DNA from 4 places in the Herbaspirillum seropedicae genome. Region 2 is predicted to be linked to each of the others. Evidence: predicted binding sites of a transcription regulator. Region 2 holds the regulator's gene; each other region holds the start of a gene.

The links. The regulator LexA, encoded in region 2, represses DNA repair genes until DNA is damaged. The targets are predictions, from matches to a motif close to ACTGTATNNNNATACAGT.
Region 1: the regulator LexA is predicted to act here: its motif matches at 1,621-1,638, upstream of ACP92_RS13910 (ATP-dependent helicase).
Region 3: the regulator LexA is predicted to act here: its motif matches at 3,031-3,048, upstream of imuA (translesion DNA synthesis-associated protein ImuA).
Region 4: the regulator LexA is predicted to act here: its motif matches at 2,391-2,408, upstream of ACP92_RS17325 (LexA family protein).

The regions. Positions count from the first base shown of each region.
Region 1 covers NZ_CP011930.1:3,170,237-3,175,855, reverse strand. Annotated here, with positions in the region: gene ACP92_RS13910 (ATP-dependent helicase) at 1-1,576, opposite strand, end outside; gene ACP92_RS13905 (lipoprotein-releasing ABC transporter permease subunit) at 2,180-3,445, shown strand; gene lolD (lipoprotein-releasing ABC transporter ATP-binding protein LolD) at 3,438-4,148, shown strand; gene argE (acetylornithine deacetylase) at 4,276-5,448, shown strand.
Region 2 covers NZ_CP011930.1:2,331,141-2,336,759, forward strand. Annotated here, with positions in the region: gene ACP92_RS10320 (flagellin N-terminal helical domain-containing protein) at 1-1,048, opposite strand, end outside; gene ACP92_RS10325 (tetratricopeptide repeat protein) at 1,382-3,358, opposite strand; gene lexA (transcriptional repressor LexA) at 3,556-4,206, opposite strand; gene rpsF (30S ribosomal protein S6) at 4,603-4,968, shown strand; gene priB (primosomal replication protein N) at 4,990-5,289, shown strand; gene rpsR (30S ribosomal protein S18) at 5,345-5,619, shown strand, end outside.
Region 3 covers NZ_CP011930.1:2,550,107-2,555,725, reverse strand. Annotated here, with positions in the region: gene ACP92_RS11270 (YoaK family protein) at 1-585, shown strand, start outside; gene ACP92_RS11265 (Fic family protein) at 685-2,190, shown strand; gene ACP92_RS11260 (KGG domain-containing protein) at 2,411-2,755, opposite strand; gene imuA (translesion DNA synthesis-associated protein ImuA) at 3,090-3,836, shown strand; gene ACP92_RS11250 (Y-family DNA polymerase) at 3,763-5,247, shown strand; gene ACP92_RS11245 (error-prone DNA polymerase) at 5,257-5,619, shown strand, end outside.
Region 4 covers NZ_CP011930.1:3,976,937-3,982,555, reverse strand. Annotated here, with positions in the region: gene ACP92_RS24670 (hypothetical protein) at 180-1,874, shown strand; gene ACP92_RS17325 (LexA family protein) at 2,484-2,909, shown strand; gene ACP92_RS17320 (Y-family DNA polymerase) at 2,906-3,394, shown strand; tRNA gene ACP92_RS17315 (tRNA-Thr) at 3,549-3,624, opposite strand; gene ACP92_RS17310 (hypothetical protein) at 3,753-4,247, opposite strand; gene ACP92_RS17305 (hypothetical protein) at 4,531-4,857, shown strand; gene ACP92_RS17300 (branched-chain amino acid ABC transporter substrate-binding protein) at 4,998-5,619, opposite strand, start outside.

The sequences.
Region 1 (5,619 bases), 840 kb from region 2:
AGCGCTCCTGCAGCTGGGGCAGGTACCAGTCGCGCGCGGCCAGGATGTCCGTGGGCCAGCTGGCGCTGGCGCGGCGCATGAGCGCGTAGGTATCGGCGAAGGCTTGCCATTGCAGGGCGATATTGGCGGGCGCGCCGAAGTTGAGCAGGGCGTCGGCGGGATCGGCGGCAGCGGCCATCAGGTCCAGCACCTTGCGCGCCGTGGCCGGGCCGACCCCGGGGATGAGCTGCAGCGCGCGCAGGCCGGCCATGCGGCCACTGGGATTGTGGGCCAGCCGCAGCAGGGCCAGCAGGTCCTTGATGTGGCCGCTTTCCAGGAACTTGAGACCGCCGAATTTCACGAAGGGGATGTTGCGGCGCGCCAGTTCCAGTTCCAGCGCGGCGCTGTGGGTGGCGGTGCGGAACAGGACGGCCTGGGATTTGAGCGTGAGGCCTTCTTCCCGGTGCGCCAGGATGCGGTTGGCGACCCAGCGCGCCTGTTCGGCTTCATCCGGGATCACCACCAGCTGCGGCTTTTGCGACGAAGGCTTGTCGCTCCAGAGGTGCTTGACGTGGCGCTCCGGCGCATCGGCGATCACCGCATTGGAAGCGTGCAGGATAGGCTGGGTGGAGCGGTAGTTCTGTTCCAGCGTCAGCAGGCGCACCGGTTGGGTGAACAGCCCAGGAAAGTCGAGGATGTTGCGCACCGTCGCGCCCCGGAACGAATAGATCGCCTGGGCGTCATCGCCCACGGCGGTCACGCCGGCGCCGTCGGGCTTCATCCGCTGCAGGATCTCGGCCTGCAGGCGGTTGGTGTCCTGGTATTCATCGACCAGCACATGGTCGAAGCGCTGCCCCACCGATTGCGCAATCTGCGCATCACCGAGCATGTCGGCCCAGAACAGCAGCAGGTCGTCGTAGTCCAGCACATGCTGTTCTTCCTTGGCGTCCACATAGCGGCCAAAGAGTTCGCCCAGCGGCCTTTCCCACTCGCAGCACCAGGGAAAGTGCTGTTGCAGCACCTCGCCCAGGTCTTGCCGGGTGTTGACCGCGCGCGAATAGATGGCCAGGCAGGTGGCCTTGAGCGGAAAGCGCTTCTCGGTGGCCGACAAGCCCATGTCATGACGCAGCAGGCCCATGAGGTCTTCCGAATCGCCTCGGTCCTGGATGGTGAAGTCTTCTTCCAGCCCGATCACCTTGGCGTATTCGCGCAGCAGGCGCGCGCCGATGGCGTGGAAGGTCCCGGACCAGTGCAGTTGCGGCGGCGTGTCGCTGGCCGCCAGCCCCAGCACCTGGGCGATCACCTGGCCGACGCGCCGGCCCATGTCGGCGGCGGCGCGGCGCGAAAAGCTCAGCAGCAGGATGCGCTGGGGATCGGCGCCCTCCAGCACCAGCCGCGCCACCCGATGCGCCAGCGTATTGGTCTTGCCCGAGCCGGCCCCGGCCACGATCAGCAAGGGCGGCTGCTGCGACGGCGGCAGCTTGCCGCCATGCTCGACGGCCTCGCGCTGCTGCGCGTTCAGGCGGGCGAAGGGATCGCTCTCCCGGTCAGGCAGGCTGGTGGTGTCGGGGGCGTCCTGGATGAGTTCGGGCGGCATGGGCGTGCAAGAGAATTCAGGTGAGCGGTGGGGCGTAGAACGGTACTGTATATATAACCAGTCCAGGGTGCAACAGGCGGCGCGTTTTCTATATGAATCGCTGCAACGCGAACCTCTGCCGTGGAAGTGAATCTAGAACCCATTTCATAAATAGGCGTGAGTGCGAGCGAGTCCCGTTTGGGATGAAGTGCAAGGCGCGAATTTGGGTCAAGACTGGGCGTCTTGACCCAAATTTGTAACGCAGCAATTCGCCCAAACGGGCCGCTCCCTCCGGGTTCTGCCCAGAAAGGGCGCTGGCCGCGTTGCGCTCCTTGCGTGTGGCACCGCCACACGACGCGTCGCGCGCCTTGCCAGCGCCCTTTCTGGGCAGAACGCATCTCACGCCTATTTATGAAATGGGTTCTACAAGCTTCACCGCGGGCGATCGACGGGTCAGGTGCGAGCAGGGGGCGGGTGGTCAGGGATGGGCCGTCGCTCCAAACTGTGGCAAACTTCGCGCTTCGTCTTCGCCCGTGTCAGCGCGTGGCCGGCCGGCTGCCCCCTCTGCCTGTTCAGGTAGGCAGCCACGTCCGCGCATTGTGCAGGCCCACTCCCGGAGCAATTTTGAGTCTGATTAAAAACCTGCCGTTCGAATGGCTGGTCGGCATCCGCTACACGCGGGCCGGCAAGCGCAGCGGCCGCAACAGTTTTATTTCCTTCATTTCCCTCATTTCCATGGCCGGCATTGCGCTGGGCGTGGCCGCGCTCATCGTGGTGCTGTCGGTGATGAACGGTTTCCAGAAAGAAGTGCGTGACCGCATGCTGTCGGTGCTGGCGCATATCGAGGTGTTCGACGCCTCCGGTTCCATGAAGGACTGGCAGGCCGTGGCCAAGCAGACCTTCCAGAATCCGGAAGTGCTGGGCGCGGCGCCCTATGTGGCCGCGCAGGCCATGATGACGCGCGACGACAGCGTGCGCGGCGTGCTGGTGCGCGGCGTGCTGCCCCAGGAAGAGCCCAAGGTCTCGGACGTGGCCAAGCAGGTCAAGCAGGGCAGCTTCGATTCCTTGAAGCCGGGCGAATTCAACATCGTCATCGGCGGCGAGCTGGCCCGTGGCCTGCGCGTGGGCCTGGGCGACAAGGTCACCCTGATCGCTCCGCAAGGCCAGGTCACGCCGGCCGGCGTGCTGCCGCGCCTGAAGCAGTTCACCGTCACCGGCATCTTCGAGGCTGGGCATTATGAATTCGATTCCTCGCTGGCCTTCATCGACCTGCAGGACGCCGAGACGCTCTTCCGCATGGACGCGCCCACCGGCGTGCGCCTGCGCATCCGCGACATGCTGCAGGCCCCGCAGGTGACCCAGGAACTGGCGCGCACGCTCACCGGCGACCTCTACCTGCGCGACTGGTCGCAGCAGAACAGCAACTGGTTTGCCGCCGTCAAGACCGAAAAGCGCATGATGTTCATCATCCTCACGCTCATCATCGCCGTGGCCGCCTTCAACCTGGTCTCTACGCTGGTCATGACGGTCACCGACAAGCAGGCCGACATCGCCATCCTGCGCACGCTGGGGGCCTCGCCGGGCTCCATCATGAAGATCTTCGTGATCCAGGGCGCCCTGGTGGGCTTGATCGGCACTGGCATCGGCGTCGGCCTGGGCGTGCTGGTGGCCTTGAACATCGACGTGGTGGTGCCGGCCATCGAACGTCTGTTCCATGTGCAGTTCCTGCCCAAGAGCATCTATGTGATTTCCGAATTGCCTTCCGACCTGATCTGGTCGGACGTCTACACCATCGGCGGCGTGGCCGTGGTGCTGGCTTTCCTCGCTACCCTCTACCCGAGCTGGTCGGCAGCACGCGTCAAACCGGCGGAGGCCCTGCGTTATGAATGATCCCCTGAAGAACCGCCAGGCCGTGCTGGCCGCCCGTGGTCTGGGCAAGACCTTCACCCAGGGCAAGTACTCGGTGAAGGTGCTGGGTAATGTCGATATCGATGTCTATCATGGTGAGCAGGTGGCCATCGTCGGTGCTTCCGGCTCCGGCAAGTCCACGCTGCTGCATCTGCTGGGCGGGCTGGACACGCCCAGCAGCGGCACGGTCAGCCTGCTGGGCAAGGATTTCGCCAGCCTGGGCGAGAGCGAGCGCGGCGCGCTGCGCAACCAGTCGCTGGGCTTCGTCTACCAGTTCCACCATCTGCTGCCGGAATTCTCGGCGCTGGACAACGTGGCCATGCCGCTGATGATCCGCCGCGTCAAGCGCGCCGATGCCCAGGAGCAGGCCCGCGAGATGCTGGGCAAGGTCGGCCTGGCCCAGCGCGTGACCCACGTGCCGGGAGAGCTCTCCGGCGGCGAACGCCAGCGCGTGGCGCTGGCGCGAGCGCTGGTCACGCACCCGGCCTGCGTGCTGGCCGATGAACCGACCGGCAACCTGGACCGCAGCACGGCCGATCGCACCTTCGAACTGATGATCGAACTCTCGCGCACCCTGGGCACGGCCTTTGTCATCGTCACCCACGACATTGAACTGGCCGGTCGTTGCGGGCGCGTCCTGCGCCTGTCCGAGCAGGGTTTGCAGGCAGCTGCGCAGCAGGCCTGACGTAATCCGGGTAAGCTTGCATCCTGATCTACCTGATCTACCTGATCTACCTGATCTACCTGATCTACCTTTACACCGCCGTCTCCACCAGACGGCGGTGTGTTTTTGAACCATGGAGTCGCTGAACATGAACACCCGCCAATGGCTAGAAACCCTGGTCGCCTTTGATACCACCAGCCGCAATTCCAACCTGGAGCTGATCACCACCGTGCGTGACAGCCTGCAACAGCAGGGCGTCGCCTCCTGGCTGGCGCACAACAAGGACAAGACCAAGGCCAACCTGTTCGCCACGCTGCCGGCCACGGCCGGTCCCCATGCGGGCAGCACCGAAGGCGGCATCGTGCTCTCCGGCCACACCGACGTGGTGCCGGTGGACGGGCAGAAATGGGATACCGATCCCTTCAAGCTGACCGAAAAGGACGGCGCACTCTATGCCCGTGGCAGCTGCGACATGAAGGGCTTCATCGCCACCGCCCTGGCCCTGGTGCCGGAATACCTGGCCATGCCGCGCGTGAAGCCCATCCACCTGGCGTTTTCCTTTGACGAAGAAATCGGCTGCATCGGTGCGCCGGTGATGCTGGAAGAAATCGTCAAGCGCGGCATCAAGGTCGATGGTTGCGTGGTGGGGGAGCCCACCAGCATGAACGTAGTGGTGGCGCACAAGGGCATCAACGTGTTCGCCTGCAAGGTGCATGGCAAGTCGGCGCACTCTTCGCTGACCCCGCAGGGCTGCAACGCCATCGAGCACGCTGCCCGCCTGATCTGCGCCATCCGCGACTTCGCCGACGGCTACAAGGCCAATGGCCCTTATGACCAGTTCTTCGACGTGCCTTTCAGCACCATGACCACCAACCAGATCCGCGGCGGCATCGCGGTCAACACCATCCCCGAGCTGTGCGAATTCACCTATGAATTCCGCAACCTGCCGGGCATGAGCGTGGCCGATATCCAGGCCCAGATCGACAAGTACATCGCCGAGGTGCTGCTGCCCAAGATGCGCACCGAGTTCCCCGACGCCCGTGTGGAGATCGACAACTTCGCCGGCAGCCCGGCGCTGGAAGCGGTCGAGCAGGCCGCCATCACCGAACTGGTGCGCGCCCTGACGGGAGATCGCCAGACCCGCAAGGTGGCCTATGGCACCGAAGCCGGCCTGTTCCAGCAGATCGGCATTCCTACCATCGTCTGCGGGCCCGGCGACATCGGCAATGCCCACAAGCCCAATGAGTTCGTGACCCTGGCGCAGATGGAGCATTGCGAACAGTTCCTGCGCAAGCTGGGCAAGTCGTTGCAGGCGGCCTGAGCAGGGCGGACTGCCTGGCAGTGAGCAAAAAGGACGCGATCATGCGTCCTTTTTGCTGGGCTGCGGGCATGCCTGAATGTAATTCTTTACGTCTGTTAAGTGTTGCAAGGAGCGGTTAGACGGTAAACTGCGCGCTGGCATGCCGGCCAGATCGCCAGGCCGGCTATGCTG
Region 2 (5,619 bases):
CCTGCGACAGCATCGCGTTACCAGCTTGTTGCAGGATCTGCGCACGGGTCAGGTTCGCGGTTTCCTGCGCGTAGTCGGTATCCATGATACGGCTGCGCGACGAGGTGATGTTCTCGCTCGACACTTGCAGGTTGCTGATGACGGCGCTGAAGCGGTTCTGCACGGCACCGAACTCTGCACGCTTGGACGAGATCAGGCTGATGGCCTTGTCCAGGTTCTGGATCGCCTTCTGTGCATCGCTTTGAGCCGACGGGGCGGCAACAGCTTGGTCCAGAGCCAGCTTGGCGCTGTCAACGGTAGCTTGCAGGGTCACAGCCGAGGAAGCCAGGGCCGACGAGGACAGCGAGGAACCGGTAGCGAACAGGTTGTCCAGGGCAGCCTTGGCCGAGGTGTAGGTCGCTTGCGCGGTGCTCACGCCGGAGGTGTTGCCCAGACCGATCAGGCCCTTGGCGCTGGTGCCGATGACGTTGGCCATCGTGCCGTTGTTCGACAGGTCATCCAGGGTGATGGTGATCTGGTCGTTCAGCTTGTTGTCCGACACGTTGGCGCCGACCTGGAAGGACAGGGTCAGGGAAGCCGACACGTTGGCCGAATCAGAGCCGGTGCCAGCCGAAGCGCCTTGGCCGGTACCGGTGAACAGGTTCTGGCCGTTGAAGCTGGTGCCGTTCAGGACGCGGAACACTTCCTGGGACAGCTGGGTGTATTCGTCGTTGAGGGTCTTGCGGTCTTGTGCGCTGTTGGTGCCGTTGGCAGCCTGGACAGCCAGTTCACGCATACGTTGCAGGTTGTCGCCGACGGTCGACAGAGCGCCTTCAGCGGTTTGCGCCATCGAGATACCGTCGTTGGCGTTACGTTGTGCAACTGCCAGACCCTTGACCTGGGAGTTCATGCGGTCGGCGATGGCCAGGCCGGCGGCGTCGTCCTTGGCGCTGTTGACGCGCAGACCGGAGGACAGACGTTGAATCGAGGTGTTCAGGGACGATTGCGACGCATTCAGGTTCCGTTGCGTATTGAGCGACGGGATGTTGGTATTGATGACTGATGCCATGTTAATTCTCCTAAGATTTGAGACCGATGATCCGAGTTTCAGTGCTTAACTTTGGTCTTCTACCCATGAGCCCCAGGCGTTTCAACCTCTGTTGATTGCTTTATCGGGCAGTCTTGGAAAAAGTTTAGGGTTTTACGCAAAAAAATCTTTTTCAAGACTTTCCGAACTAAAACTGCGTGCTTTGAAACTCCAAGCAAATCCTTTTTCGACGGCAATCTGAAAAACTTTAGGAAAATATCTGTTGTGGTAAAGAAATTTCTCAGAAACGACAAGGCCGCCCTAGTGGGCGGCCTTTTTTGTGGTGTCAATCTGATAATTGTTGGAGGGAAACCTTCATCTTCCGGCTTTCTTCTGCTGCAGCGCGACCAGTTCCTGGCCCACCTTGGTCAGTACGGACTCCCAGTCGCTCAGTGCCGGTTGACGGAACAGCCGCATGCCCGGGTACCAGGGCGAGTCCTCGCGGTCCTGCAGCCAGCGCCAGTCCGGCACATGGGGCAGCAGTACCCAGGTGGGGTGTCCCAGGGCGCCGGCGAGGTGGACCACCGAGGTGTCCACGCTGACCACCAGGTCCAGGTTGGCGATGGCCGCGGCCGTGTCCGCGAAGTCTTGGCAGTCATCGCCCAGGTTGAAGATCGGCAGGCCCGGGGGCAGGGCCTTGAAGGCATCCAGGGGCTTGCCTTTCTGCAACGAGTAGAACTCGATATTGGGCAGTTGGAACAGAGTGGCGAACTTGTCCATGGCAATGGAGCGGTGGCGGTCGTTGCCGTGTTCCGGGTTGCCACCCCAGACCACACCCACGCGCAGCTTCTCGGGGGACTGGCTCAACTGCCGGATCTTCTCGCCCCAGCTGCTCTTGAGGATGGGATCGGCTGACAGGTAGCCGCCGGGCACGCTGGGGATGTCGTCCACGGTATCGGTGCCCATGGCGTAGGGTAGGCTCATGAGCACGTAGGCGCAGTCGCAGGGCGGCAGCGGATCGCTTTCGCGGACCAGCGTCACCTCTGGGGAATAGGACTGGAACAGGCGGTACAGCGGATTCTTGACGTGCAGCGCCACGCGTGCGCCCTGGTCCAGCACCATGCGCACGTAGCGCAGGAACTGGATGCTGTCGCCGAAACCTTGTTCGTGCATCAGCAGGATGTACTTGCCCGCCAGGGAGGACTTGCCGTCCCACTTCGGGATCAAGTCGAACAATTTATGGATCAGGCGGTAGACGTGCGAGCGTTCGCGCGTCACCAGGCGGCTCTCATGGCACTCCCAGCCTTCCTTGAGGTGACCCTGCAGCAGCAGGCTCAGGGCGATATTGTGCCTGGCTGTGGGATAGTTGGGGCGCAGTTCCAGTGCCTTGCGGAAGTTGCCGATGGCGTCTTCGAGGTCACCGTGATCGTGCTGGATGGCGCCGATGTTGTTGTAGGTGAGGGCGTGTTTGGAATCCACCTCCAGCGCCTTGTTGAACATGCGCATGGCATCGTCAAAACGGTCACTGGTGGAGAAATAGCTCGATCCCAGCTTGACGTAGGCATTGGGATCCTTGGGGGCGATTTCGATGACGCGCAACAGGTGTTCGTGGGCCTCGTCGATCCGGTTCAGCTTCAGGTAGGAATCGGCAATCTTGTTGTGCGCATAGGTATCCTGCGGATCGAGCAGGATGGCCGTCTTGTGGGACTCGATGGCTTCCTTGTACATCTCCATGGCATGGAAGGCCTCGCCCAGGGCGGTATGGGACGGCGCGAAACTGATCTGCAGTTCCAGCGACTTCAGGATCACAGCCACGGCTTCGTTGTAGCGTTTGCATTCGATCAGGGCGCGGCCGAGGTGGGAGAGGGGGCCGGGCGCATTGGGTTCGCGCTTGACGGCGTCCTCGAAGTAGGCGACCGAGGCTTCCGGGTCGTTCTTCTCGTGCAGCGCATTGGCCAGGCCTATGCGCGAGGCGCGGTGGTCCCGGTCGATGCGGATGGCGTGTTCGTAGAGGGCGATGGCTTCGTCGATGCGATCCTGGCTCAGCACCGTGCCGGCCAGGTTGCTCATGTATTCGGCGTTTTCCGGATCGGCTTCGATGGCCTTGCGCAGATAGGCTTCGGCGTCGGCGAACTTGCCTTCGTGCATGGCCACCAGTCCGCGCGCATGATTGGCGAACACCAGCGTGGGATTGCGCGACAGGACCGCCATGCATAACGCCTTGGCTTCGTCGGTCTTGCGGCTATCCAGCAGGTCAAGCGCCTTGCGCACGTCGAGCAGGTCTTGCAGGGGATGCTTGGGCGGCGGGGTGGCCGGCTTGCCGTGCTTGTTGCTGTTCTTGCGCGTCGACATCGAAGGGGGTCCTTGTGGTTGGGTGCTGTAGTTGCACCGGATATAGCTTTCCAGCAGGGATGATATGCGCGCCGAAGTCCAGGCGAAGAGGAAAACAGAAAGCAAAAAACCTTCGTTTTAGACGAAGGTTTTGCATGAACGGGTGCTTCCGGGCCGCAGTGCAGAGCTTTCTGCGGCGCGGTGGCGGCCCCTGGCGCCTAGTTCCAGCTGCGCATGAGCCCTACGGCCAGGCCTTCCAGGGCGAACTGTTCTTCGTTGGGCTTGACGATGATGGGTTTGAAGTCGGGATTTTCGGGGAAGAGGGTGATCACCGAGCCGGTCTTCTGGTAGCGCTTGACCGTGACTTCGTCAGCCAGCCGGGCCACGACGATCTGGCCATTGCGGGCCTGGTCGGTCTTGCGCACGGCCAGCAGGTCGCCATCGAGGATGCCGGCGTCGCGCATGGACATGCCGCGTACCTTGAGCAGATAGTCCGGCTTGCCGGAGAACATGGCTGGGTCGACCTGGTAGGTCTTTTCCACGTGTTCCTGTGCCAGGATGGGGGAGCCTGCGGCCACGCGCCCGATCAGCGGCAGGCTCAGTTGCATCAGGGCCGGGTGGGGCAGCGCCATCTGGCGGCTGGCAGCCTGGCCGCCCGGTTCGCGCAGGCGGATGCCGCGCGAGGTGCCGGGCGAGATCTCGATGGCGCCCTTGCGCGCCAGGGCCTGCAGGTGCTCTTCGGCAGCATTGGCAGAGCGAAAGCCCAGCTCTGCGGCAATCTCGGCGCGCGTGGGAGGGAAGCCGGTGTTCTCGATGGCGTTCTTGATCAGGTTCAGGATTTGTTCCTGGCGCGCGGTCAGTTTGAGCATGGAAGGGCCTTTCTCTCGGGGAAGGCTGTGTGGATGAACAGTCTGTATTTTTATACAGGTGCAATCCTTGTGTCAACGGCAACATGCATTTCCAGCGGTCGAAAAAGCGGCTTTTGCGGTTTTTCTTCACTTATGTTCACTTATGGATAGATGGGCAGCTGGCCCTCTATATATAGAGGGGTTGAAAATGGTGAGGGGATCGCTCTCTTCCTGCGCCCAGCGCCTTCCTGCGTCTTCTTGTCCTTCAATGAAGGTGATTTGTCTCTGCCAGGCGTCGGTCGGACCTGCCGATGATTGCTGTTCTATCCAAAAGCTTGTATGATCTTGGGTTTTCCTCTTCCCACACCCGTCTTGACGCCGGGGTGGGCGTCTTCAATAAGTCCATAAGGAGTCTACATGCGTCATTATGAAATCGTATTTATCGTCCACCCGGACCAAAGCGAGCAAGTGCCGGCGATGATCGAGCGTTACAAGGGCATCGTCACCACCCGCGGCGGCAAGGTCCACCGTGTCGAAGATTGGGGTCGTCGTCAACTGGCCTACCAGATCCAGAAGCTGGCCAAGGCTCACTACGTCTGCCTGAACATCGAAGTCGACAGCGAAACGCTGGCTGAAATCGAAACCGGCTTCAAGTTCAACGACGCCGTCCTGCGCCACCTGACCGTCAAGATGAAGAAGGCCGAAACCGGTCCTTCCCCCATCCTGAAGGCAGTGCAGAAGGAAGACGCGGCCAAGAGCCGTACCGAAGCTCCGGCAGCTTAAGCGCTGCGAACATCGCGGAGAGTGAACCAGTTTCAAGTCATCGCCAGCCTGGCCGAACGTGATGTCCTACGTTATACGCCGGCCGGTATACCGATTGTCACTGCCAGGTTGCAGCATCAGTCGGAACAGGTGGAAGCTGGCATGAAGCGTCAGGTCGAATTCGAGATCGCGGCGCTGGCAGCGGGGGAAATCTCGGGTGCGCTCAACAGGGCGGCACTGGGTGAAATCTTCCGGTTCACCGGCTTTCTGGCCCGCAGGAATCGCAACAGCAAGAGCGTCGTGTTTCATATCGTTGATTTTGGCCCGGTCGCGCCGGATTGAGCGGCGCAAGGTAGCCAAACAGACCTTACCCAATTTTTAGATACAGGAGCCAACCATGGCATTCGGTAAAAAGTTCGATAAAAGCAAGCTGAAAAACAAGCGTCAACAGCAAAACCCGCTGTTCAAGCGCAAGAAATTCTGCCGTTTCACCGCCGCTGGCGTTGAACAGGTCGATTACAAGGACGTGGACACCCTGAAGGACTTCGTCCAGGAAAACGGCAAGATCATGCCGGCACGCCTGACCGGTACCAAGGCCCACTACCAGCGTCAAGTTGACACCGCCATCAAGCGCGCGCGTTACCTGGCCCTGCTGCCGTACACCGATCTGCA
Region 3 (5,619 bases), 220 kb from region 2:
GACAACCTGGTGCTGGGCGAGACCCTGCTGCTGGTGGGCGGCGCCAGCGCCCTGCTCTCCTTCCTGGCCGGCGCGGCCTGTTCGACGGTCATGATCAACTGGGCGCGCCGACGCAGCCTGCACAGCGAATACGCCATGCCCCTGATGCTGGAAGCCATGCTGTTGCTGTGCTTTGGCATCCTGGGCAGCAACCTGGAAAATCACCGGGTGCTGTTCGTGCCGGTCACGGTGGCGCTGCTGTGCTTCGTGATGGGCTTGCAGAACGCCATGATCAGCAAGATTTCCCGCTCCGAGATCCGCACCACCCACGTCACCGGGCTGGTCACCGACATCGGCATCGAGATCGGCAAGATATGCTACTGGAGCGCCGCACCGCGCCAGCCAGGCGAGCACGGGGAAGACCCGGTGCCCGCGGCGCGGCGCAAGTTCATGCTGCTGGGGTCCTTGCTGCTGATGTTCTTCCTGGGGGGCGTGGCCGGAGCATTGGGCTTCAAGCTGGTGGGCTTCCTGGCCACCATGCCGCTGGCCGCAGGCCTGTTCCTGCTGGCGCTGGTGCCGATGATGGATGACCTGGCGCGCTCCTGAGAGGCTATTCGCGGCGAGAAATTAATAAATCTCGATAAAATTATAATTTTTTCGTGATAAATTATGATTTCTCGATAGGAATTAAGAAAATTCGATGCCATGACCCCGCTAGGCTATCAACATCTGATCGATACGCTGCATCTGGAAGTCACCCCGCTGGAGCGGGTCGCCTTCACGGATTCCTCAGTGAACCGGCGAGTGGATTCAGGCACACGCATTCTCTTTCCGGCTTCGGTAGCCATTGACACCTCATTGGTAGGCCATCTGGAGTTTGCCTTGCGGCACGAAGGGGTCAACCTGGAGGTCATCGATGCCGCCTTCGCCAGCGCCGAGATCACTCCGGCAGCGCTGATAGCCCAATGGCAGGCCAAACCGACGGGTGAGCACATCCGGCGTGCCTGTTTTCTCTGGGAATGGCTCACCGGCGACGAACTTCAGGTAGCGGCCCTACCCAACGGCGGCTACGTCGACCTGTTCCCCGAAGACATCTATTACACCGCTGCGCAGCCCGTGCGCTCGCCCAAGTTCCGGATCCGGAACAATGCGCTGGGCACGCCTGCGTTCTGTCCCGTCGTGCGGCGCAGCGTAATGAGCTGCACACCCCCGCTGGAAGAACTTCTGAAGGAAGCACGTCACGCCCTGGAAGCCCTGGAAGACCCGGAGCTCTACCGGCGGGCGGTGGCCTATCTGTACCTCTCCGAAACGCGCAGCAGCTATGCCATCGAGTCAGAAACGCCCAGCTTCAACAAGCAGGAACGATTCGTCCAGCTATTGCAGCGGGCAGGCGAGCCAGTGGAGGTCAATGAACAATGGCTGGTCGGTCTGCAAAATGCCATCGTGCGCGACGTCTACAGCCAGGAAGCCAGCTATCGACACCAGCAGAACTGGCTGGAAGACGCCAGTGGCCGGGTCAGTTTTTTCCCCGCGCCGGCAGAAGATCTGGAATACGTCATGCGGGGCTGGGAAGACTTCGTCAACGATACCCGGCGTTGTACCGACCTGCTGGTCAAGACGGCCTGCGCCGCCTTTGGCTTCGTCTATCTGCACCCTTTCCTGGATGGCAATGGCCGTCTGCACCGTTTCCTGATCCAGCATGTGCTGGCACGTTCCACGCTGATGGCGCCCGGCACGCTGGTCCCGGTCTCGGCGGTCATCGAAAAGAACATTCCCGCCTATAGCGAACTGCTGACGGCGTTTTCACGCCCGGTCACGGCGCTGTGGGATTACCGTCGGGGCGATCAGGAGCCCATCGTCATCAGCCACCCCGGCAGCCGCGCCTACCGCTTCCTCCGGGCTGACCGGGAAGTGGCCTTCCTGCATGACATGGTCCGGCAGGCCGTGCGCGAGGAGATTCCCCAGGAACTGGCTTACCTCAAAGGATATGATGCAGCCTTCAGTGAACTCAATGATGAGCTGGATTTGCCGCAAAAGGACCTCTCGGCGCTCATCCGGATGATCCAGTCCAACCGGGGCCGTCTCTCGGCGCATCGCAGGAAGCAATATGGGCATCTGCCTGCCCATGTATTGGATCGTATCGAGGAAGTAGTGGGACGCAGCTTCCAGACCACAACGGATCCACCCGCCCCGTTAAAGGCTGCAGATTAATTTTTCACAATGAGATATCGAGTTTTCGCCAAAAAATTAATATTTTTCGACGGATATTAGAAAATCTCGATACTGCTGGGGCCGACTACACAGCTTAGCTTACCGGCAGAGAATGCAAAAAAGGCGCTCTGCGCGCCTTTCGTTTTCTTGTTATCCGTCTTACACGCCGCCCGACCCCATCCTGGGAGGCGGCAGCCGCTGCCTGAGGCGGCCGGCGCCATCAGCCTTGCTGTTGTGCCGTATTGTCCGACTGCTGGGGTTGCTGCGCGCTGGACTGCGACTCCTGGCGCGCCTGGTCTTGCGGAGCAGCCTGGTTCATCTGCGGCTGGGCCGAGCTGCTGGCGCCATTCTGGGCGGCAGCGGCAGCGGCGGCAGCATTCTTGCGGCCATGGCTGTTGAGACCACCCTTGCGGCCGGCTTCACGGGCTTCGGCCGAGGTGAACTCGTGGGCAGCGCCCTTGGCGTGGGCCGCCTTGCCGCCCATGCTGGCGATCTGGCGTTGTTTCTCCCGATCCATGGCGGCGAAGCCGCGATTACTGTTCCCCGGATTTTGTGCATTTGCCATGTGTAAGACTCCTTAGCTTGGATAGTCGAGTGGAGCGGACCGGTCCGGCCTGCCACTGTCCTGCTCTGCACGAGTGGCTGACACCAACCTGAATCCACGCTTGCAGTTTAGGAAGGCTCACCAAAGCTCACTATCGGAAGAGCTCCCCAGCCCTTGTCAGCATCCACTGTCAGACATGCAGGAATCCATGAAGATGAGCTTGCGGACGCTCTCCTGAATGCAGCTTCATTTTCCTGCCCCCACAAAGTCGGGTTTTGTCACACACCAAAACAAATACTGTATATTTATACAGTTACCGCCATTTCCCCGTCTTTCCTTGCCGCTGCACCCGACCATGCTGTCTCCCTCTTCCCCGGCCCGTACGCCGGAAACCATCCACCCCGCGCTCTGGCTGGCCTCCCAGCTGGCGCGCGGTAATGGGCGCGGGGTTTCCAGCGGTTTCGAGGCGCTCGATGCGGAATTGCCCGGGCGCGGCTGGCCTACGGGGGTGCTGATCGAATTGCTGCTGCCCCAGGATGGCGTGGGTGAACTGCGCCTGCTGCGGCCGCTGCTGGCCCAGCCACAGCGCCTGCGACCAGGCGCGCCCAGCGGTCGCATCGCCCTGCTGCAAGCCCCGCACGCCATCAATGCACCGGGCTGGGCGGCCATGGGCGTGCCGGCCACGCGCCTGCTGCAGTTGCAGGCCGATACCCCGGTCGACGCCTGCTGGGCCGCCGAGCAGGTCTTGCGCGCCGACAGTTGCCAGGCCCTGCTGATGTGGCAAGCGCGCCTGCGCAAGGGCGACCACGATCTGCTGCGCCGGCTGCACGTGGCGGCCCAGGCGGGCCAGACCCTGTTTTTCATGCTGCGTCCGCTGGCCTGCGCCCGGGAGGCTTCACCGGCCCCCTTGCGGCTCACGCTCAGGCCGGCGCCGGGCGGCCTGGACATCGGCTTTCTCAAGCGGCGCGGCCCGCTGCGCGAGCACAGCCTGTTTCTTCCCCTGACACCTTCACCGAATCTGCAACGCCATGTCTCCCCTGTGGATCGCCGTACACCTGCCACTGCTGCCGCTGGAAGTCTTCCGTCCGAACTGGCTGGATGAAGTCGCCGCCGTGGTCTTCGAACGCGAGCGCGTGGCCGCGCTGTCGGCGGCGGCGCGCGCGTGCGGGGTCCATGAGGGCATGCGGCGCGGCGGGGTGCAATTGCTGGCGCCTGAGGCGCAACTGCAGGAGCGCGACCCGGCGCGTGAACAGGCCGCGCTGGAACAGACCGCGCTGGCGCTGCTGCAATACACGCCCCAGGTGAGCCTGGCGCCGCAGGCCTGCGTGCTGCTGGAAGTCAGCGCCAGCCTGCGCCTGTTCGGCGGCATCCGGGCGCTGTGCCGCAAGGTCCGCGTGAGCATCTCCCGGCTGGGGCTGTCGGCCACGCTGTCCTGCGCCGTCACGGCCACCGGGGCCTGGATGCTGGCGCGCTACGGCGATGTGCGCACCGTGCGCGAGCGCTCGCTGCGGCGCCGCCTGGATCGTCTGCCGGTGGTCTTGCTCAGCGCCGCACAAGCCCATCTGGAATGGCTGCACGGCCTGGGCTGCCGTCAACTGGGGCAGTTGCGGGCCTTGCCGCGGGCGGGCTTGCAGCGGCGCTGCGGCAAGGCCTTGCTGGACATGCTGGAGCACGCCTATGGCGAAGCACCCGAAGTGCATGACTGGGTAGTGGCCCCGCCGGTCTTCCAGGCCCGCGTGGAGCTGCCCGACCGGATAGAGCAGACCGACATCCTGACCGCCTATGCCCAGGCCCTGCTGACCCAACTGGCCGGCTGGCTGACGGCGCGCCAGCTGGCCGTGAAGCAGTTGCGGCTATGGCTGGAGCATGAGCGCGGCCGCCAGGCCGTCGCCCCGACCGACTTGCGCATTGCCCTGTCGGCGCCGGCCTGGCAGGAAGACCACCTCTACAGCCTGGTCAAGGAAAAGCTGGCCCGCTCCACCCTGCCCGCCCCGGCCATCGCCCTGGGCCTGGCTGCCGAAGAGCTGGAACGCCGGCAGCCGGCCAGCGACATGCTCTTCCCCGAACCGGGCGGCAGCGCCGAAGACCACCAGCGCCTGCTGGAACTGCTGGTGGCCCGGCTGGGCGCAGACAAGGTGCGCCAGGCTGCGCCCCGCGCCGACTATCGGCCGGAGCTGGCCAACCGCTGGTGCAGCGTGATGCAGCCGGCTGCCAGCCTGCCCGCGCCGCTCTCCACCGATGCGGCGCGCTTGCCGCCGCGTCCGCTGTGGCTGCTGGATGAGCCTGTGCCGCTGCGGGTGCTGCAGCACAAGCCCTTCTATCGCACGCCGCTGGAATTCACTTCACCACCCGAACGCATCGAAGCCGGCTGGTGGGAAGGCCGGCCCTCCACCCGCGATTACTTCACCGTGCGCGATGCGCAGCATGCCTATTACTGGATCTTCCGCCAGTGGCATGGCGGGGAATGCCCGGAAGAAGAACCGCAGTGGTTCCTGCACGGGCTGTTCGGCTAGGAGCAGCACATGTCAACGACCCTGCCAGAGTATGCCGAGCTGTATTGCCGCAGCAACTTCAGCTTCCTGCAAGGGGCCTCGCACGCCCATGAACTGGTGCAACGCGCCATCGCGCTGGACTACCGCGCCCTGGCCATCACCGATGAATGCACCCTGGCCGGCGTGGTGCGGGCCTACGCCGCCTGGAAGGAACAGTTCGACAAAGGCCGCACGCAAGACTTCAAGCTGATCATCGGCAGTTGCTTCCGCTTCACCGGGCTCGAGGATGAGCCCGCCCATCCGCTGGCAGCCCTGACCTTGGTCGCGCTGGCCAGGAACCGCGAGGGCTATGGCAACCTCTCCGAGCTGATCACCCTGGCCCGCACCCGCGCC
Region 4 (5,619 bases), 1.6 Mb from region 2:
GTTGGCCTTTGTATTTGGCTCGCAACGGGAGAAGTGGATAATCTGTAAACGCAATTCAACAGGCATACTAAAATTAGTTTTTCTGCACCTACATTTCATTAAGTCGAACACCCATTTGAAAGTAGATTATTTACACTCGTAGATGAAGCAGAAATAGTAAAAATATACGGGGAGAGAAATTGACTATTTTTGAAGTTATTAAAACCCTGATGAAAGACGGCACCAATCGGGATGCGTTTATCAATGGTGATGCAATATGGGAGCCATGTCCATTCTGGCCGCCAGATTTGTTTGCGGTGATTGGCACCATCGTCGAGCAGTCGGGATGTTATACATTTGCGGGTCCCAGTCTTGATGATTCCACAGAGCACAAGAAATTTTTGAGACGTGTCAAAGAAATATCCAATGAGTGGAAAAGAGATGTTGACGTCCCACGCCGCTTGCAGGCGTTATGGGAAAAGCTATTAAAAAAGTACGGCACCTACGCAATAGATGGTGTTGTCGCGCACGAAGAATTGGTACGGATTCTCTTGACTATGTTTGCTGTCGCCGACGAGGCATCGGTGGGGATTGGATGGGAGCCTGATCGCAGCAAACCTAAGTCGCCTCCGTCAGTTTTTGCCGATTATGCGATGCTGAGTCTGACGCCGGATTCAGATAGCAAAGTGTCGAAGTTGCCTCATACGCCTTATTCGGTATGTGCGTTTGTTCCTCCAGAAATGGCGGTGGTCTTGCCAAAATCAATTACGGCTTCAGTAGGGTGTACGGTGCGGTCTCTCAGTCACCATCTTGCCCTGCTGCCTGCGAGGTCTCAAGTTAAGCCTTCGTGGTTTATGGCTCAACCTTATAATGTTGCTCAAAATGGCTTGAGATTGCTGATCATCCCATTTCCGTTTACTGTTCCCGATAAATCTTTTCGATTATCGGTGGATCCTGTAGAGCTGACCAAAGGTTTGCACACGGCTGCATTTTTTAAGCTAAAGCAGATGTGGCTACTGACAAAGGATCGAAAGAGGATCAGTGGGAAGATGTTAGTTGAACATCTAATAAAACCGTTGCTCGAAAAAGCGCGTATCGTGGGAGACGGGGATATCGATGCCGTTGTGATGCCTGAGTGCGCACTTTCAGATGAGCTGGCGTACGAGGTTGCGTCCGCGTTGACAAAAGAAAATTTGCCGCTCTTGATTACGGGGACGCTCAAGAATATTAAAGGAAGAGCTAGAAACAGCGCGAGAACCTTTTCCTTTTTGCCTGGTGGAGCAGGAGGGCTAACGAGTATTCAGTCTAAACATCACCGCTGGCGATTGGATAAAAGTCAGGTTGATCGTTATGGATTGTCATTTGCCCGTTCGTCCAAATCCAGTAAGTGGTGGGAAGATATTGATATTTCTGAACGACACTTACCGTTTTATTCGATTGGCAAAGATCTTTCTTTGACAGTACTTGTATGTGAGGATTTGGCCCGTAGTGATCCGGCTATGCCAGTGATACGGGCTGTCGGTCCAAATCTCATTTTGGCGCTGCTGATGGATGGGCCTCAGCTACCTTTGCGTTGGCCAGGGAGATATGCAACGGTTCTGGCAGAGGATCCCGGCTCGTCGGTATTGTCAATTACTTGTGCTGGTATGGTAGATCGCTCTAACCAGCGAGAGCACAATCCGTTACGGTCAATTGGCTTGTGGGGCGAGGCGGGAGCCCCCATGCCAAGGCAGCTTCTGATTTCAACTTCTGAGCACGGATTGTTGTTGAAATTGAGAGCAGAGGCTACAGAACAACATACTCTTGATACCCGGGCTGACGGTACTGTGACACAAATGTTGAAATTTGTTTCTCAAACGCCACTGGCGCTAAATAACCCACCGGATTGGTTATAATTCTCTGAAGCGAATGCAACCGATAATACTTTGTTGTCGGTTTTTTTGAGGAGTCAGCTATGAGTGCAGTTCTACGTTGGGATTATCAAGGGCGTCGCAGCGTGCCCGAGGATAGGGCCGCTGTTGAGCGTGTTCTCGCGGCATTCGGGAACCAGTCCAAGAAAAAAGTTGCTTCTTCGCAGCATTCCCCGAATAAAAAGAGCTCTCCGCGTAAAGCGGCGGCCAAGACCGTAAAGAAATGACGCTCTAATTCGCCCTCCCCCAAAAGCCTGCTTTTTAGCGGGCTTTTTTTCAACTCACAAATTTCCCCCTCATGCGTGTCTACTGTCCATCTCGCACTCAAAAGTGGCTCGCGGATGCATCAAAATGCGTCAAATTTTGTGACTGCTGGACGGAACGTCGAGCAAGGCCGGACGGGCTTGGACGCTTGACGCAAATTTGCGTCAAAACCGACCGATGTAGCGAGCAGGCGCGGGGGTGGGGGCAACCGCGCGCGGGGCCGAAAAAGTGATTTATACTGTACGTATGTACAGTTCCGTTGATCGCTCGCCGTTTCCCGTTATCAATATGTCAAGCCTCACCTATCCCGCGCCAGCACCGCCAGGAAGCATGATACAGCCCGTACCAGCGATCCAGTTCGTCGGCGGGCCGTTGGCCCTGCACATCACGCACAAGCTCCATGCCGGCTTCCCAAGCCCGGCAGCCGATTACACCGCTGATCCGCTGGACCTGAATCAATACTTGGTAGATCGCGTTGCCTGCACCTTCCTTTTCGATGTGGCCGGCTGGAGTATGAGCGGCGCGCACATCGTCGAGGGCGACAAGGTGGTGGTGGATCGCTCAGTCTCGCCCCAGCCGGGCCATATCGTGGTGGCCATCGTCAACGGGGAGTTCACCATCAAGCGCCTGCGCCTGGTCAACGGCGCCTATGAGCTACATCCGGAGAACCCTGATTTCCGTCCGATCCGCTTCGGCGACGGCGAGGTGCTGGAAGTCTTCGGCGTGGTGGTGGGCGTAGCCAGGAAGATGCTGTGAGCAGCCAGCGGCCAAGTCAGGCCAGGCGGGCAGGCTTCGCCCTGGTTGACGTCAATAATTTCTACGTTTCGTGCGAGCGTGTTTTCGACCCCAAGCTCAGGGCCCGGCCCGTGGTGGTGCTGTCCAATAATGACGGGTGCACGGTGGCGCGCTCCAATGAGGCCAAGGCACTGGGCATCAAGATGGCCGCGCCCTGGTTCATGATGCAGGAGCTGGCGCGCCAGCACGGCATCGTGGCGCTCTCTTCGAACTACACCCTCTACGCCGACATGAGCAACCGCGTCACCGAGGTGCTGCGCCAATATAGCCCGCGCCTGGAGGTGTATTCCATCGATGAGAGTTTCCTCGCCCTGGACGGCCTGGCCGGCCTATGGCCGAGCATGAGCGACATGGGCCAGGCCATCCGCCATCAGGTGCTGACCTGGGTCGGTGTGCCGGTCTGTGTGGGCATCTGGGCTACGAAGAAGGTCATACCCACGAAGTGAACAAGCCGAGCTCGGGCGCTTTTGCATCCGGAGCCGGTGCGTAAAGAAGCGGGCCATTTCCGGGTCCATGCTCGTATGTGAAAAAATTGCGGAGCAAAGCCAGAATTGCGGAGCAAAAAAAAGCGGCCTGCATCACTGCAAGCCGCTTCTATTCTGGTGCTGATGGGCGGAATCGAACCGTCGACCTACTGATTACGAATCAGTTGCTCTACCAACTGAGCTACATCAGCAAAAGTCCGCGATTATAGCCGTTTCTTTTTCCTTCTTCCACTCCCTGCAGAAAAATTCCCCGCCGTCCTTCCCCAAGGTACAGCCCTGGACACCTGCTGCGGGACGATACGGCGAGGAAAAGCCCGGCTCAGTTATCCAGCTTCTTGTCCTCTTCCTTGGCCTCTTCCATGGCGTCCGGCTCCAGTTCCTCGGCCACGCGGTTGCAATAAATGAAATAGCCCCACGCGGCCAGCAGCGCGCCGGTGCCGGCCAGCAGGGCGGCGGCATAGACCAGCTCTTCGGGCTCTTCATGCACGGCGCGGAAGGTCATTACCAGCGCCTCGATGGCCAGCGCGACCACCACCACCACGAAAAAACGCGACAGGAAACGCCTTACCCGCGTCGGGGCGCTGATGTTGGCGTCGCGGACGACCTCTTCCTCGGTGATGGTCTCGGCAATCTGAAAGGCCACCACTGCCGCGGCCAGGATCCCGATGGCCTCGATCAGCGCCTGGGCCTGCGGCAGGCCCCATCCTTCCATCACCGCTTCAAATCCCATGCGCGCGGCAATCGCGATCAGGGCAAGCGCGCCCGCTGCAAACAGCACCGCAATCACCCCATGCACGAGGCCAAACATGGCCATGATCTTTTTCACTAAGTCCTCCCGCATTCCCTGTGGTTGAAGCGTTTGGACTGGCCCGGTGGCGAAAGGTTGTACAGCTTTATCATTGTCGCGATATTGCCTGGCGGGAAATCTGCCTCGCCGGGCATCCGCTGAGCATCGGGCCGTAACCGGCGTCGCTGCCTCTCCTACAGGCATATCAGCGCCCGGAGGATGGCAGGGCAGGGCGGCCGTGACTAGGATGTAGGCATGGGCGAGCGACATCCGCCGTCTTCATCGTCTTCATCTTCATGAGGAGGTCATCATGCCCCAGGCTGCATGGAGTAATAAACGCGAACGCCAGTACGAACACATCAAGTCCGGCGCCCTCAAGCACGGGGCCGGGACCAAGCGCGCCGAGGAGATCGCGGCGCGCACCGTCAACAAGGAACGCGCCCGCCATGGCGAATCCAAAACGGCCAGCAAGACTTCGACCGAGGATATGTCTTCCGCTCGCCGCGGCGGTTTGCGCTCGCATAGCGGCCCGGGTGGTCGTACCTATCAGCAGCTCTATGCTGAAGCGGCTTCCCGCAAGATCAAGGGCCGCTCGAGCATGAACAAGGCGGAACTGGAAAAGGCGCTGCGCGCCTGAGGACGCCCGGAACCGTATAAGCGCGTATCCGTATAAATCGTATAAATCGTATCAACAAAAATGCCCCCGGCTTGCACCGGGGGCATTTGCTTGGCATGTCGCCTGAGCCGGCCCAGGGGCCGGCCTGCTGTCGCAACCGATTACTTGGTCACGGCCAGCAGGGTGCGTTGGCCGCCCTTGTAGGTGTACAGGGTCAGCGAACCATCCTTGATGTCGCCCTTGGCGTCGAAGGCGATGACGCCGGTCACGCCCTTGTGGCTGATCTTGGCCAGTTCGGGCAGGTACTTCTTGGGATCGGCGGAGCCGGCCTTGGCCATGGCGTCGGCCACGGTCATGGTGGCGTCATAGGCGTAGGCGGCGTTGTAGACCACGTCGATGCCGAACTTCTTCTTGTAGGCAGCGCGGAAGTCGTCCATGCCCTTCTTGCCAGCCTCGTCCACACCACCGGCTTCGGCGCAGATCACCTGGTCGTCGCCCAGGCCGTCACCGGCCAGGCCCGGCAGGGAACCGGTACAGATGCCGTCACCACCCATGAACTTGGCGCTGATGCCCAGCTGCTTCATCTGGCGCAGCATCGGGCCGCCCACGGCGTCCATGCCGCCGAAGAAGACCACGTCGGGCTTCTTGCCCTTGAGCGAGGTCAGGATAGCGTTGAAGTCGGTGGCCTTGTCGTTGGTGTACTGGGTGCCGACGATGGTGCCGCCGGCCGCCTTGGCGCCCTTGGCGAATTCGTCAGCCACGCCCTGACCATAGGCGGTGCGG